Regions from separate parts of the Mesorhizobium sp. 113-1-2 genome, predicted to be linked through region 2. Evidence: riboswitches for the same ligand, from Rfam matches in the RefSeq annotation. Region 2 holds a riboswitch; the other holds the start of a gene.
The links. A riboswitch is a leader RNA that binds a small molecule or an ion and turns the genes downstream of it on or off. The one in region 2 is predicted to bind glycine.
Positions count from the first base shown of each region.

Region 1: linked by a shared signal. The riboswitch ahead of JN279_RS36345 (D-amino acid dehydrogenase) and the one ahead of gcvT (glycine cleavage system aminomethyltransferase GcvT) in region 2 are both predicted to bind glycine.

Region 1 covers NZ_AP023242.1:7,557,780-7,565,636, reverse strand. Annotated here, with positions in the region: gene purU (formyltetrahydrofolate deformylase) at 112-996, shown strand; gene JN279_RS36350 (hypothetical protein) at 1,143-1,430, opposite strand; glycine riboswitch at 1,646-1,746, shown strand; gene JN279_RS36345 (D-amino acid dehydrogenase) at 1,794-3,047, shown strand; gene JN279_RS36340 (autoinducer binding domain-containing protein) at 3,625-4,023, shown strand; partial or broken gene JN279_RS36335 (IS256 family transposase) at 3,933-4,892, shown strand; partial or broken gene JN279_RS39020 (hypothetical protein) at 4,928-4,996, shown strand; gene JN279_RS36330 (IS110 family transposase) at 5,134-6,162, shown strand; gene JN279_RS36325 (hypothetical protein) at 6,430-6,615, shown strand; gene istB (IS21-like element helper ATPase IstB) at 6,679-7,434, opposite strand; gene istA (IS21 family transposase) at 7,447-7,857, opposite strand, start outside.
Region 2 covers NZ_AP023242.1:4,376,955-4,384,811, forward strand. Annotated here, with positions in the region: gene gcvP (aminomethyl-transferring glycine dehydrogenase) at 1-1,376, opposite strand, end outside; gene gcvH (glycine cleavage system protein GcvH) at 1,391-1,759, opposite strand; gene gcvT (glycine cleavage system aminomethyltransferase GcvT) at 1,765-2,865, opposite strand; glycine riboswitch at 3,015-3,101, opposite strand; gene JN279_RS21235 (hypothetical protein) at 3,452-4,453, shown strand; gene JN279_RS21240 (GNAT family N-acetyltransferase) at 4,450-4,887, opposite strand; gene JN279_RS21245 (molybdopterin-binding protein) at 4,887-5,696, opposite strand; gene JN279_RS21250 (cytochrome b/b6 domain-containing protein) at 5,698-6,579, opposite strand; gene JN279_RS21255 (DUF1345 domain-containing protein) at 6,677-7,348, opposite strand; gene JN279_RS21260 (YaiI/YqxD family protein) at 7,380-7,847, opposite strand.

The DNA of each region.
Region 1 (7,857 bases), 3.2 Mb from region 2:
GTGACCAGGACGCACATCGATCGATGGAGGCTTAGTTACTCCTGAAACCTACAGAGGACGACAGAAACTGCGAACGGCGCTGTGATCGCAAGTGCAATCCGTGGATCTATTATGACAACTTATGTACTGATAGTGACGTGCAAATCAACGCGCCGGATCGTTGCGGCGATATCGAACTGCTTGGCCGATCAAGGCTGCAAGATCATTGATTTCAGTCAGTTCGACGATCTCGATACCGGCAAGTTCTTCATGCGGGTCTCATTCATCTCTGAGGAAGGGGTCAACAAGCAGACACTGGTCGAAAGCCTCAAGCCGGTCGCCGAGACATTCAAGATGGATGCCGGGATCTACGACGCCCAGAAGCGGATGAAGGTGCTGCTCATGGTGTCGCGCTTCGGCCACTGCCTGAAGGACCTGCTCTACCGCTGGAAGATCGGCGCGCTGCCGATTGACATCGTCGGCGTCGTCTCCAACCATTTCGACTACCAGAAGGTCGTGGTCAACCACGACATTCCCTTCCACCGCTCCAAGGTGACGAAGGAGAACAAGCTGCAGGCCGAAGGCCAGATCATGGATATCGTCGAACAGACAGGCACTGAGCTGATCGTGCTGGCCCGCTACATGCAGGTGCTTTCGGACGCGGTGTGCAAGAAGATGTCGGGCCGGATCATCAACATCCACCATTCTTTCCTGCCGAGCTTCAAGGGCGCAAACCCTTACAAGCAGGCCTATAGCCGAGGCGTGAAGCTGATCGGCGCAACCGCGCATTACGTCACCGCCGATCTCGACGAAGGCCCGATTATCGAGCAGGACATCGCGCGCATCACACATGCGCAAAGCGCCGAGGACTATGTTTCCATCGGCCGCGACGTCGAGAGCCAGGTCCTGGCGCGGGCCGTACACGCCCACATCCACCACCGTTGCTTCATCAATGGCAACCGCGTCGTGGTCTTCCCGCCGAGCCCGGGGAGCTATGCCTCGGACCGGATGGGATGAGACGGCGATTGGCATCGATAGAATGGAGATCCGGCCGCCGTCACTACGTCTCTAAGCGTGTCGACAGCCCAACGTTCCCTTTGCCTGAGATGGCGGCGGTTGTCGACTCTCGACATTGCATCACGCTTTCTTAACGCCGCGGTGGGTTAGGGCAGATTATCCCCGACCACTACCGCCGCACTACGACGCCGTTCGGGTTTCCCGATCAAATTACTGCTCGCCCGGCCCAGGGCCAAAGACGGAAAGGCCAGCGAGATGTGCGGTTCGATGGTCGGACAACGGCGGTCTCGGCAAGAAAAGTGAGCCGATCCACGTGAAAGTCGCAGCAAGGGTTCAGAGATATTGTGATCGTCGTGCTGAGCGACCTGCCCGGTGGCCAGCAAGGTCACAATGGAATCCGAGCGTTGCAAATTGACATGGGTGGTCGCAATCATTGCTGCCCGCCCTAACGTCTGGGGCCGGCCGTACGTTTCAAATACCCCCAGATTATGATTCTCTTGTTTCAATAAGGTGGCAACAATCCAGTTTATCGCCGCGCAACAACATCTATAAATCTGATTGTTCAACATGCTGTACGGGAGAGATCGGTCCAGCGCCGACGCCACGGAGCAACCCCCCAAGGAAACTCTCAGGCACAAGAGACCGTACAGTGGGACAATCTGGAGAGATGCGCCGTTGCGCACGCCGAAGGGGAAAGCCAGGTAAGTCATCCGGGCTAAGCTCTCAGGTAAAGGAGACAGATTTGGGGACACCGCAGGTCAATCGGCTTGCACCCACTGTTCTTTCTGGAGATCGAAATGACGAAGATAGTTGTGATCGGCGCCGGCATTACGGGCGTTTCGACTGCCTATGCCCTTCTGAGCCAAGGGTATGATGTAACAGTCCTCGAGCGCCAACGCTATGCAGCGATGGAGACTTCGTTCGCAAATGGTGGCCAGCTATCAGCGAGTAACGCCGAGGTCTGGAACCATTGGTCGACAGTGGTTAAGGGGATCAAGTGGATGCTTAGGCCGGACGCGCCGCTGCTTATAAATCCTCTGCCAAACTGGCATAAGTACAGCTGGCTAGCCGAATTCGTGTCCAATATTGCGAAGTACCGCGACAACACCGTTGCGACCGCTCGGCTGGCCATATCCGCTCGGCGGTATATGTTCGACATTGCGGACCGCGAAGGTATCGAGTTCGATCACGTTACACGGGGCATTCTGCATATTTACTGGGACAAGCCGGGTTTTGATTACGCAACGAAGGTAAATGAAATGCTCACGGACGGCGGGCTCGATCGGCGGCCGGTGACGCCAGAAGAGATCGCGTCTATTGAACCTACGTTGCATGGGAAATTCTACGGCGGCTTTTTCACGCCCTCGGATTCGACCGGCGACATTCACAAATATACGACAGGCTTAGCGAGAGCCTGCGAGAGGTTGGGAGGTGCGTTTGAGTACGACGCAACGGTTGCTCGTATCGACCGCCGCGACCGGCTCGGGGTGTCCTATATGGTGCACGGCGGAGACGGGAAGGGGGTCGAGCAAATCTTGCAGGCCGATGGGATTGTAGTCTGTGCGGGCTCTGCAAGCCGTCAAATTGCAGCGATGCTTGGCGACCGCCTGAACATCTATCCCGTAAAAGGATATTCGATAACTGTGCACCTTGACGATGAGCGCTCCCAGTCTGCCGCGCCCTGGGTCAGCTTGCTTGATGACCGGGCGAAGATAGTTACCAGCCGGCTCGGCGATGGCCGCCTCCGAGTTGCGGGTACGGCGGAATTCAATGGCTACAACCGCGATATCAGAGATGATCGGATCAGGCCTTTGGTTGATTGGGCCCGAGAACTGTTTCCAGGAGTAAACACAAACCGCGTAATTCCCTGGGCCGGACTGCGCCCAATGATGGCAAGCATGATGCCTCGCGTTGGCAAAGGACGCGCGCCGGGCGTTTTTTATAACACAGGACATGGACACCTTGGCTGGACCTTGTCCGCGGCCACGTCCGCCCTGCTGGCGCACATCGTCGCTGACAGTCTGCCGGTGGCATCCCGCCATGCCGCGTAAATCTGGAGCGAAATATGAATAATGCATTTCGCTCAACCGTCGTCGAAGCCGCTCGGCTAACGATCGCTCGGGAATTCTATAATTTCATTTGCGACGATTCGTCAGCAAAACGCCATCCAGTCGGCGCTGTCCGGTCGCCTTGCGGCGAGCGAGACCTTCGCGCAGCTCGCCCTGCCGGTGTCCTCCCCACCGGCGGGGCGAAGTTTTCTTGTGCTCTGCAGGGAGACGCCGTTCCAGCTACAGCTCCTTGAGCAGGAGGAGTTGTATCGTTGAACGACTGTCGCCAAACATCCTCGTTCAAAACGTTGGCCGATCTTCCGCACCTCGAGGATACGCGACAGCTTAGGTTGTTTCGCTCGCAGCTATGGCCCTGAGAACACTTGAGTTATCACAGTCGTTCACAGGCTGCTATCTCCGAGCGCTTAAACGGTGGCGTGTCCTGGCGATCGCGAGGAGATGCATTTGATAGACACCTCGCGCGGCGTCAGTTTTAGGGCAAGTCTCAGGAGGTTCGAGTGTGTTGAGAACTTGGTTCCAGAAGCTGTCCGATATCTCGTCCCTGGCAAGAAAAGAGGGGATGTTGAAGGACGCGCTCACCGATGCCATCCAGCAGCTCGGTTTCGACTGCTATGCCTATCTTAACATCCGGCCAGTGCGGAGCTACGCGGTATCGAACTACGCGGACGAGTGGCAACAGCGCTATTTGGATCGGAACTACAAGGATATCGATCCTGTCGTCAGGACAGCGCGGGCAAGAATGGAGGCGTTCGCGTGGGCACCTGAAAGCCAGAGAAAGGTTTCGTCCCGTGTTCGCGCCTTCTACGCCGGGGACTGTCAGGAATTCTGTGCGCGAGGCCATGATGATGGAAAGGAGAGAATCATCACATGGCTATCGAGAAGGAACTTCTGGACCAGTTGCTTGCGGGTCGCGATCCGAATGAGGTTTTCGCCAGAGACGGGCTGTTCGACGATCTGAAGAAGGCGCTTTCGGAGCGGATTCTGAACGCCGAACTGGACGAGCATCTTGAAGATGAAGGCGACGCCGGCAATGCCAATCGCCGCAACGGCCATTCGAAGAAGTCGGTTCTGACGGGCACGTCGAAGATGACGCTTTCGATCCCGCGCGACCGGGCCGGAACATTCGACCCGAAGCTGATTGCCAAATACCAGCGCCGCCTTCCCGACTTCGACGCCAAGATCGTTTCGAAGTATGCGCGCGGCATGACGGTTCGCGAGATCCGCGGTCATCTCGAAGAGCTCTATGGCATCGACGTGTCGCCAGACCTGATCTCGGCCGTCACCGGCGCCGTCCTGGAGGAAGTGGCCGAGTGGCAGAACCGCCCGCTGGATGCGATCTATCCGCTCATCTTCTTCGATGCGATCCGGGTCAAGATCAGGGACGAAGGCTTCGTTCGCAACAAGGCCGTCTACATCACGCTCGGCATCCTGCCGGATGGCACGAAGGAGATCCTCGGCATCTGGATCGAGCAGACCGAGGGCGCCAAGTTCTGGCTGAGGGTGATGAACGAGTTGAAGAACCGGGGCGTCGCCGACATTCTCATTGCCGTTGTCGATGGCTTGAAGGGCTTCCCCGAGGCGATCAACGCCGTCTTCCCGCAGACCGTGGTCCAGACCTGTATCGTGCATCTGATCCGCCATTCGCTGGAGTTCGTGTCGTGGAAGGACCGCAAGCCCGTCGTGCCGGCGCTGCGCGCGATCTACCGGGCCAAGGACGCAGAAGCCGGCCTGGCCGCACTCGATGCGTTCGACGCCGGCTATTGGGGCCAGAGATATCCGGCGATCACGCAGAGCTGGCGGCGCAACTGGCAGCACGTTGTGCCGTTTAGGAGGTCTACAACAAACGCAGGCTCCATTCGGCGCTCGGATATCTGAGCCCGCAGCAGTTCGAGGATCAACACATCCGGCAGACTGGCAAATCAGCAGCCTGATATCTGTCCACCCCCAGGGGCGCACTCCAATCGGCGTCCAATTTTGCACACGATGACGTAATTGCTGTCGTTGCTCCTTTGGACGAAGACTCCGACGACGGCAGAAGCCGGCGAGGATTGAGATCAAGGAGGCCGCAGTGAAGCAATATGTCGGACTGGATGTGTGGCAGCGTGAGACCAGCGTGTGCGTGGTCGACGATGCCGGAAAGACAATCTTTCAAGGGAAAGCGAAGTCCGATCCAGGAGCGTTGACCGAGTTGTTACGCAAGCGTGCGCCTCACGCTGAGAGGATCGGCTTCGAGACTGGCGCCATGTCCAGCTGGTTATGGCACGAACTTAAACGGGTCGGATTGCCGGTCGTCTGCATTGATGCCCGACACGCGAAGGCGGCGCTTTCGGTTCGGATGAACAAGAGTGACGAGAACGACGCCCGCGGCCTGGCGGAGCTGGTTCGCGTCGGCTGGTATCGCGAAGTGAAGGTGAAAAGCGCAGAAAGCCAAGCCACGCGATCCATGCTAGTCACCCGATCAAGACTCGTCGGGATCCGACGCGATCTCGAAAACCAGGTCCGATCCATGCTGAAGGAATATGGCCTGCTGTTCGGACGGTCCATCGGTTCGCAGTTCAGGCGAAAAGCCCTGGAGCTGGTTGCTGACGGGCATGAGCTTCTGCCGGTTATCCAGCCTCTATTGACCATTCATGAGCAGGTCTGTCGTGAGCAGGAGAAGCTCGATCGGCAAGTTCGGCGTCTTGCCCATGGCGATGAAACCACCCGCCGGCTGATGACCGTTCGCGGCGTCGGTGTGGTGACCGCGCTCACCTTCCGACACACGATCGACGATCCGTCGCGCTTCCGCTCGGCCGCCAACGTAGGCGCCTATCTTGGCCTGACACCGCGACGAAAGCAGTCCGGCGAAACTGACATAAACGGCCGCGTCTCCCGTTGGGGAGATCGCCTGTTGCGGACCTATCTATACGAAGCGGCCAGCGTGCTCATGCACCGGACGAAGAAGTGGTCGACGCTGAAGGCGTGGGGCGTTCGTCTGTCGAAGCGGGTCGGCATGAAAAAGGCGAAGGTGGCAGTCGCTCGCAAGATCGCCGTTCTCCTTCACTGCCTCTGGGTAGATGGCACCAACTTTGAGTGGGGAAACGAAAAGATGGCGTAGCAGTTCGACCGCAAACCAGTTCTCGAGCCTCCCTTCGCGGAGCTCGTGATGTCCCCGCCGGGACGGCGGTTGCGGTGACCTCGTTGTTTCGGCTGAGGACGACTCTTCCGTACCTCGTTCCACACGTTGAGGCCCCCCGACCCGAACATCATCATGAGGCATTCGACCTCGGAAAGGACCATGACCCCGGCGATGGCAGAACAGAATTGATGACTATTCGAATGGGCGAAACACAATGCCCCACCGGGGCGTGGTGCGGTGACCTCGTTGAATCGGCTGACGTTGGCTCGCCAAAACGTCGATGCACACGTTGAGGCACCTCGACCGGGGACTTTGACGCCGGCACCGGAAGGAAAGAAAGGGCTTGTGCGTATTCCGATGAAGCCGGCCACCGATTCCGATTTGAAGCCGGCCAGTCATTCCGATTTCAATCCGGCCACCATTCCGATTTGAAGGCGGCCAGTTTTCGGTCTGATCCTGGGTCTCGTTGATGTTTGGGTTGGGTTTTGTTTCAGGTCAAGCTTCGGTGTTTTCGGGGACGATCGGCGGGCGCTGTTTTCGCATGCTTTCACCGGTGAGATCGATGCGATAGGCGTTGTGAACGAGGCGATCCAGGATGGCGTCGGCCAAAGTTGGGTTTGCAATAATTTCCCACCAGCGATCCACGGGCACCTGACTTGTGACGATGGTTGAGCGTCGTTCGTAGCGATCCTCAACGATCTCCAGGAGATCGCGGCGTTGGTCGTCATTGAGTTTTTCCGGTCCCCAGTCATCGAGGATCAGCAGGTCGGTCCTGGCAAGAGATTTGAGGATCCTGCCGTATCGCCCGTCGCCTCTTGCAAGCGCGAGGGCGGCGAACAGCCGGGGAACCCGGTGGTAGGCGACTGAGAAGTCTTCCCGGCAGGCCTGGTGGCCAAGAGCGCAGGCAAGCCAGCTTTTGCCGACGCCGGCTGGCCCGGTGACAAGAAGACCGTGATGCTTTCTGATCCAGTTGCAGCCGGCAAGCGCCATGAACATATTGCGGTCGAGGCCGCGTGCGGCGCGGAAGTCGGCATTCTCGATCTGCGCGTCATGGCGAAGCTTGGCAGCCCTGGCGCGAGCCTCGAAACGCTTCTGACGGCGCATGGTCGCCTCGCGTTCGAGCAGCATGGCAAGCCATTCGCCGTGCTCGAGGCCGCGCACTTCGGACTGTGCGTCGAGTTCCTGGAAAGCGGTTGCCATGCCGTAAAGGCCGAGCTCTCGCAGCATGTCGATGGTGGGATTGATCAGCATGGGTGGATCTCCTCAATGAAAGTAATCAGGGCCACGCAGATTGGCGTGATCGACGATGGCGGTTGGTTCGGTGGAATGGCGTGCGGCTTTGTGGTTGGCGATGAGCGAAGCAATGCTCTTGCAGTTCAGGCCACCGATCTCGACAGCGCGGGCTGACACGGATTCGGCCCGATTGCGATCGATGTCGCGAAACAGACGTAGGATGCCCAGACATGTTCGAAAGCCCTGCTCGGGATGCGGACGGCTGGCGAGAATTGCGATGACCAGACCTTCGGTCTGCGGCCCGATCGACGTGGCCCAGCGCCGAAAGCGCTCCGGCGTCCATTCGGCATAGCGCCGGTGGGAACTGGGCATGTGATCCGGATCGGTTCCATGGCGAGGACCTCCATAGCGGCGCTGATGCACCGCGACGCGCTTGCCGCG
Region 2 (7,857 bases):
TCGTTGAAGACCGGTTGCGTCAGAAACTCTTTTCCACGCGGCTTGCCGGGAACGGTGCGGTCGGCCGAGGGAGCGGCCTTGGCGCCGAACAGGGAAGCGATCGCGTCGAGATCGGCATCCGTCGAGGTCTCGTCGAAGGCGATGCCGACATGGTCGGCATCGAGGACGCGCAGCAGCCGGCCGGTCTTTTCGGCGGCTTCAGCGATTTCAGCGGCCTTGCCTTTTACCTCCACCGTCACCGTGTCGAAACGGCTGGCACCGAGCACCGACACGCCCGCCGCCTGGAGGCCGCCTGCCAGACGGTTGGCCAGCGCGTGGATGCGCCCGGCAATCGCCTGCAGGCCGGCGGGGCCGTGCCAGATGGCGTAGGCCGTCGCCATGTTGGCGAGCAGCGCCTGCGCGGTGCAGATGTTGGAGGTCGCCTTGTCGCGGCGGATGTGCTGCTCGCGCGTCTGCAAGGCCAGGCGATAGCCGGGCCGGCCCTTGCTGTCTGTCGACTGGCCGACCAGGCGGCCGGGCATCAGTCGGGTCAGTCTGTCGGAGACGGCGCAATAGGCGGCGTGCGGGCCACCAAAGCCCATCGGAACACCAAAGCGCTGCATCGGGCCCACCGCAATGTCGGCGCCGAGCTTCGCCGGCGCGTCTGTCAGCGTCAGGCCAAGCGGGTCGGCGATGAAGACGACCAGAGCGCCGGTGGCGCGTGCCTTGTCGATCGCTGCCTTGTGGTCGCCATAGACGCCAAACGTGTCGGGCCAGGAGACGAGCAAAGCGGCCGTGTTGTCGTCGATCGTCTCGCCGTCGATCTCGATGCCGAGCGGTTCGGCGCGGGTGCGCACGACATCCAGGGTCTGCGGGTGCGGCGTGCCGGCGAACGCCACCTTGGTGCGCTTGTCGCGGTGGTGGCGAAGCGCAATGCCGACCGCTTCGGCGACGGCGGTTGCCTCGTCGAGCAGCGAGGCGGACGCCACCGGCAGGCCGGTCAATTCGGTGACCAAGGTCTGGAAATTGAACAGCATTTCCAGACGGCCCTGGCTGATCTCGGCCTGATAGGGCGTGTAGGCCGTATACCAGGCCGGATTCTCGAACTGATTGCGCTGGATGACCGGCGGCACATGGACACCGTGATAGCCGGCGCCGATGAAGCTCTTCAGCACCGTGTTCTTCGCCATCGTAGCCGACAATTCGGCCAATGCCTCGGCCTCGCTGGCTGGCGCCGGCAAGGTCAGCGGCAGGTCCAGGCGAATCGACTGCGGCACGGCCTGGCTGATCAGCGTCTCGACGGAGGGAACGCCGATCACGGCAAGCATGGCCCGGACGTCGTTGACACCAGGACCGATATGGCGGGCCGAGAAGGGGGTGAGTGCTGTGGTCATCATCTCTGGTCCTGATTTCAGGCGATATGGGCTTTGTAGGCGGCCTCATCCATGAGGCCGGCGAGCTGGCTTTCGTCGGCAAGCTTCATCTTCCACAGCCAGCCGGCGCCGGTTGCGGCCGAGTTGACCAGCGACGGGTCGGACGACAGCGTGCCGTTGGCCTCGGTGATCTCGCCGTCGACCGGCGCGTAGACGTCCGAGGCCGCCTTGACGGATTCGACCACGACGGCTGTATCGCCCTTGGCAAGCTTCTTTCCGGTCTCCGGCAGTTCCACGAAGACGAGGTCGCCGAGCTGCTCCTGGGCGTAATCGGTGATGCCGACGGTGGCGATGCCGCCTTCGACGCGGAGCCATTCGTGATCGGCGGTGAAATAGGTCGTTGCCATCGGGATTATCCTTTGCGGTAGCGATGAGGAGTGAAAGGCAAGGGGTTGATTTCGATCGGGATTTTTGTCCCGCGAACATCGGCGAACAGTTTTGTGCCGGGCTTTGCCAGCGCTGTGGCGACATAGCCCATGGCGACCGGATGGCCAGCCGAGGGCCCGAAGCCGCCTGACGTGACATGGCCGGCGGGATTGCCGTCGGCGTCGAACAGAGCAGCACCGGCGCGCACCGGCTGGCGGCCCTCGGGTTTCAGGCCGACACGCTTTTGCGCCGGGCCGCGTTCCACGGCGGCGCGCAAGGCATCGGCGCCGATGAAGGCGCCGGACGCGCGGATCTCCTTGGGGATCGCCCACATCAGCGCGGCGGCGGCAGGGTCGGTCTCCGGCGTGATGTCCTGGCCATGCAGGCAAAGCCCGGCCTCCAGCCGCAGGCTGTCGCGCGCGGCAAGGCCGATCCACAGAACGCGCTCGTCTTCGAGCAGCTTCGCGACTAGGGCGCGCGCATCGGCTTCAGGCAGGCCGATCTCGAAACCGTCCTCGCCGGTATAGCCCGACCGGCTCATGAACCAGTCTTTCCGCGGTTCGACCCCGTGCATGAACAACAGCGAGCCGGTCTCGATGCCGGCGCGGGACAGCACAGCCCAGGCCTCGGGTCCCTGGATGGCCAGGAAGACGCGGTCGAGCGGTTCGACCTTCACATCGAAATTCGTGGCCAGCTCACGCAGATGCTTTTCGTCGGCGACGGCGTTGCCGGCATTGGCGACCACCATGAACCTGGTATCGCCGAGGCGGGTGACGATCAGGTCGTCAAGGATGCCACCTGCCTCATTGAGGAAGAAGGACAGTTTCGACTGCGAGATTTCGAGCGCGCCGGCATCCAGCGGGCAAGCGCGGTTGAGCAGCGCAACCGCTTGCGGTCCGCTGACCTCGAACAGCTTCATGTGCGAGATGTCGAACAGGCCGGCATGCTCGCGGGTGTGCAGATGCTCCTTCATGACGCCGGCCGGATAGGTCAGCGGCATCGACCAACCGGCAAAGGCGCCGAAGCGCGCACCGGCGGCTGTGTGGATATCTTCGAGGGGAAGGTGTTTTGAGTCGTCGCCCGTCATGTCGTCTCCAGAGTCGCACGCAATCGGCCGCGAATGGCGACCAGTCCGTGCCCCTCTGTCTGAAGCCTGAGAGACTCGCGCAGCCGGAACTCTGTCAGCGGCGCTTACACCTTCGGCGCGGGGGCAAGCCCCGACTTTCCAGAGTGTCTTTCCCGTCTACGGTTCTTTTGCCTGAGAGATTTCGGGCGATTTCCCCTTCGGCGGCAGCTCTCGCTGCTCTCTCCCGCAAACAGGTAGGACTCAGAACTGAGCCCTCGACGCGCCATCCATAGCCTGTCGGCGACACCTTGTCACCTCCCAGCGACATCAAAGGTGCGTTGATATTCAGGTGAGGCCGGCCTGCAAATGGCTGATACCTGCGCTTCCCCGTTCTATTGCGTCGCAATAGAACTGTGCTCACGTACGAAAAGTACGCTCCGCTCCGGTTCTCGGTATCAGCCATTTTCGACTCGGCCTGACCTGAATCTCAACACACCTAAAGCGCGCCGCGCCGACAAGTCTTCGCTAACCACGCCGTTTGCCGGTTTTTCAAGACACTCCTGATATAGCAGGCCGATGTAACGCTTTGGGGCGGACGGGGACGACAATGGGCGAATTGATCATGAGCGCGCCGGTGGCAGGGCTGACGTCGAAGAATCGCATTGCCTCGGAAGATGTGGTGATGCTGCGCCGCGACGTGTTCGCCGATGGCGTGGTGACCCGCGACGAGGCCGAGGCCTTGTTCGCGCTCGACCAGACGGCGCGGGACAAATGCGCGGAGTGGGCGCCCTTCTTCGTCGAGGCGGTGACCGACTACATCGTCCATCAGGAAAAGCCGTCGGGCTATATTTCGCAGGACAATGCCGACTGGCTGGTCCGCACCATCTCGCGCGACGGCATGGTCGACAGCCGCACCGAACTCGAATTGCTGGTCCATGTGCTGGAAGAGGCGAGATCCTCGCCGGGCAAGCTTTGCGTCTATGCGCTGGAGCAAGTTGCGCACGCCGTCATCGACGGCAAGGGGCCGCTGATGCTGGGTGGCGCGCTGGTGCCCGGACTGATCGCCAAGGCGGAAGTCGAGCTGCTGCGGCGCATCCTCCACGCCCATGGCGGCGACGGCAACATCGCCATCACCCAGGGCGAGGCCGAGGTGCTGTTCAAGATCAACGAACAGACCGCGCAGGCCAAGAACGATCCGTCCTGGAACGACCTCTTCGTCAAGGCGATCGCCAATTTCGTGATGTGCTCGGCCGGCTATGAAGCGCCGACCCGCGACGTGGCGCTGCGCCAGGAAAACTTCCTCGAACACGCCGATCCGCAAATCGGCGGTTTCTTCAGCCGCATGGTTTCCGGTGGTCTTGCCGGCATCATCGAGGCCTATCGGTCCCCGGATGACATCGAGGCCGAATGGGAGGCCAAGAACAGGGCGGCCGAGGCGCTGGCCCGCCGCGCCGAGACGATCGGTGCCGGCGAAGCCAAATGGCTTGTCGAGCATATCGGGGCGAACCGGCCTCTCTACGAAAACGAGCGCGCGCTGCTGACGCTCATCAAGCATGCCTCGCCGGAGATCCATCCCGCGTTGAGGCCGCTGCTCGACAAGGTTGCCTAAAGCGCGCCGTCCGCTGCTATCGTTTTACAGAGGATGATGTTGGAATGGCCTTCGGGCCATTCCGCGAGTTCGGCAATGCGTTGGAAGCCAGCCTTCTCGTAGAGGCCCGGTGCCTGGAAGTCGTGGCTGGAGACCCAAATTCTCGTGACGCCGCGCTCGGCTGCCTCGGCGACAAAAGCGCTGAGCAACTGCCTTGCATAGCCGCGGCCTCGATGGGCCTCGTCAATCCACATCAATGTCAGCTCGGACGTGCTCGCCCAAGAGTACCCGGCAGCAACACCGACTGCGTTCCCTGCACCGTCGCGAATAACGAAAGCCAAGCCACGGTCATCGGCGCAGTCTGTCGCACGTCGGTTGGCGCTGTGGAGACGTTCCTCGAGCGAACTCAACTCTATCGGCGACAAATCGTGCTCGGCCTTTATGCGACCGGTCATCAAATCCCGCCATACCAGTCATAGCCATTGTCTTCCCAATAGCCGCCGCGGCCGCCGCCGACATTGGCGAAGCCGTCGACCAGTTCGATCTTGTAGAGATATTTCGGCATCTTGTAGCCGAGCTGGCGCTCGACACGGACACGCAACGGCGCGCCGTTCTCGACCGGCAACGGTTTGCCGTTCAGGCCGTAGGCGAGGATCGTCTGCGGGTGGCGGGCGTCGATCAGGTCGATCGTGCCGTAATATTTGATGTCACCGGACAGGCTGCGGTCGATCGTGTCGAGGCAATGGAACATGACATAGCGCGCCTGTGGCTTGACCACCGCCTGGTCGAGCACCAGCGACAGCGGGGTGCCGGTCCATTTGGCGATGCAGCTCCAGCCTTCGACGCAGTCGTGGCGGGTGATCTGGGTGCGGCTCGGCATGTTCTGAAGTTGCTCGCGGCTGAGCGACAGCGGCTTTTCCACGAGGCCCGAGACTTCCAGCCGCCAGTCGGCGAAATTGTTCGCGAGCAGACCCTTGTAGGTGTCATCGTCAGGGGCGGTGACGCCATTCGGCCGCTGCGGCTGGCGGATATCGGCTTCTGTGAATTCCGGCGCCAATGCATCGCGGCCGGCAAGCAGGCGTTGCGCGCGATAGGTCAGGCCATTGGCGTTTTCGAGGAAACCGCGCAGGCCGCTGCCGATGCTTAACTGGCTGTCGAAGGCGTCGCAGCCCGACAGCATGATGCCGGAGGCGCCGAGGCTGGCGGCGGTCAGGAATTTCCTTCGACTGATCTGAAAATTGGGGCTGATCTCAAACTTCGCCATGTCAGGCACTCCTCTCGGTCGTCTTGTCGTCATGCGCGGGAGGGTCGGTGCGATACCAGCCGGTGATGATCGAGCGCAGTTCGTTGATCGGGCCGGCGGCCAGGATCATCAGGATGTGGATGATGAAGAAGCCGACGAGCAGCAGCATGACGGTGAAATGGATGGTGCGTGCCGTCTGCCGGCCGCCGAGCAACTCGTTGAGGAACGGCAGCACCGAATTCATGCTGGGCGACATGGCAAGGCCGGTGATGATCATCAGCGGCAACAGCACGAACAGCACGCCGCCATAAGCCATCTTCTGCAGCGTGTTGTATTCGCGCGTGTGGTGGAATTTCAGCTTGGCGTGGTCGACGATGTCGCGCGGCAGGCGCCTGAGGTCGTCAAGGCGCGGGGCGAGGTCGCGCCTGATATGGCCGTTGACCAGGCTGGCGACCAGCCAGACGAGCAAGGTCGTCGTCAGGATCCAGGCAAAGAAGAAATGGATGACGCGGGCGGTGCCGAGATCATAATAGGACGGGATGGTCGCCCAGGACGGGAAGCCGCGCGCCGTTTCGTTGCCTGGCGGACCTGACCAACCGAGCACGCCCGTCGTGTCGAAGCGGTGCCCGAAGATTTCGGTGTAGCCGCGCGGACCGGCATCGGTGTTCACCGCGCCAATTTCGAAGATGGTGTTGTTGTAGCCGAAGCCGGATTGCTTGCCGATGTAGAGCTGCGGCCGGGCGTTGAAGATCTGCAGGCCGGAAAGCAGCATGAAGAACAGCGAGATCGCCCAGATCCAGTGCGTCAGCCGCGTCCAGCGCGACTGCCGGTAGATCAGTGTGCTGTCGCTCGACACGGGAGCGTCCGGTCCGGTGGCGGATTGGCTTCTGGCAACGGATTCCATCTTGTCTCGTCTCCCGGCCTCACGGCGTGGCCTGCGCGTTCATTGTCCTCCTGATACGTCGCGATCCAAACCGATGTTTCATCCGATCACGGATTTATTACGGACCACCCAGGCTGACGGCGAGATTGACGGCCGCCGCGACGATGACGGTGTTGAAGAAGAACGACAGAATCGAGTGGACGAGCACGACACAACGCATATGCGTCGTCGAGATATTGGTGTCGGCGGTCTGCGCCGTCATGCCGATCACCGTCGAGAAGTAGAGGAAATCCCAGCCTTCCGGCCGCTTGTCGCCTGGGAACAGCAATCCGCCGACCGGGATTTTCTTCTTGGTTTCAGCGTCGACCGCATCGCCGTCCATCCAGTAGACATGCGCATAATGAAGTGCGGCCATCGCATGGATGGTGAACCAGCCGAGCGGGATCGACAGCAGCGCGAAGCCGAGCTCGACGGAGTTGCCTCTGTCCTTCTGATTGATCAGCAGGAACAACGAGACAACGGCGAACACGACGACAACAAGCGTCACCGCGAAGATGACCAGCACTGGCATGTCGGTGGCACGCGCATTCTTGCTCAGATACTTGCCGGTGAATGTTGGCATATGGCTGACGACAAGAATGACGTAAGCGGCGAAAAATGCGTTGGCGCCGATCGAGTAGGCGAGCGGGGCGTGCAGCAGCAATGCCACAAGGAGCGCAAACGCACCGAAACACGCCGACATTGCGAACAGCATATGGCGCTGCATGGGTTTCTGGATCGCGGCGGCCATGGCGGTCTCCACCCTGGATGGCGCTCGGTTTCTAGCTGGGTGTGGCGGATTTCAGCGCGCGCCGCAAGATGCGGTCGAGTTCACCAAGGAACCGCGAACGGTCCTGCGGTGCGAAGCTGGCATTGTAGCCCTTGCTCTCACCGGTCTCGCGCAGATGCTGCTTGAGGTCGCGCATGGCCACCGCCATGCCGATGGTTTCGGGCGTGAACGGGCGCCCGGTTGGCCCGAGCACATGCGCGCCGAGCGCCACGGCGCGAGCGGCGAGTGGAATATCCGCAGTCACCACGATATCATTGGATTTGGCATTCTCGACGATCCAGTCGTCGGCGGCGTCGGCACCCTTGGAGACCACGACATTGCGGATCATTGGGTCGCGCGATGGCCGCAAACCGCCATTGGAGACGTAGGTGACGACGACGCCGAGGCGCTCGGCGACTTTCTCGACCTCGGCCTTGACCGGGCAGGCATCGGCGTCGACGTAGATGGCAGGTGCAGGCATTGTCTCTCCG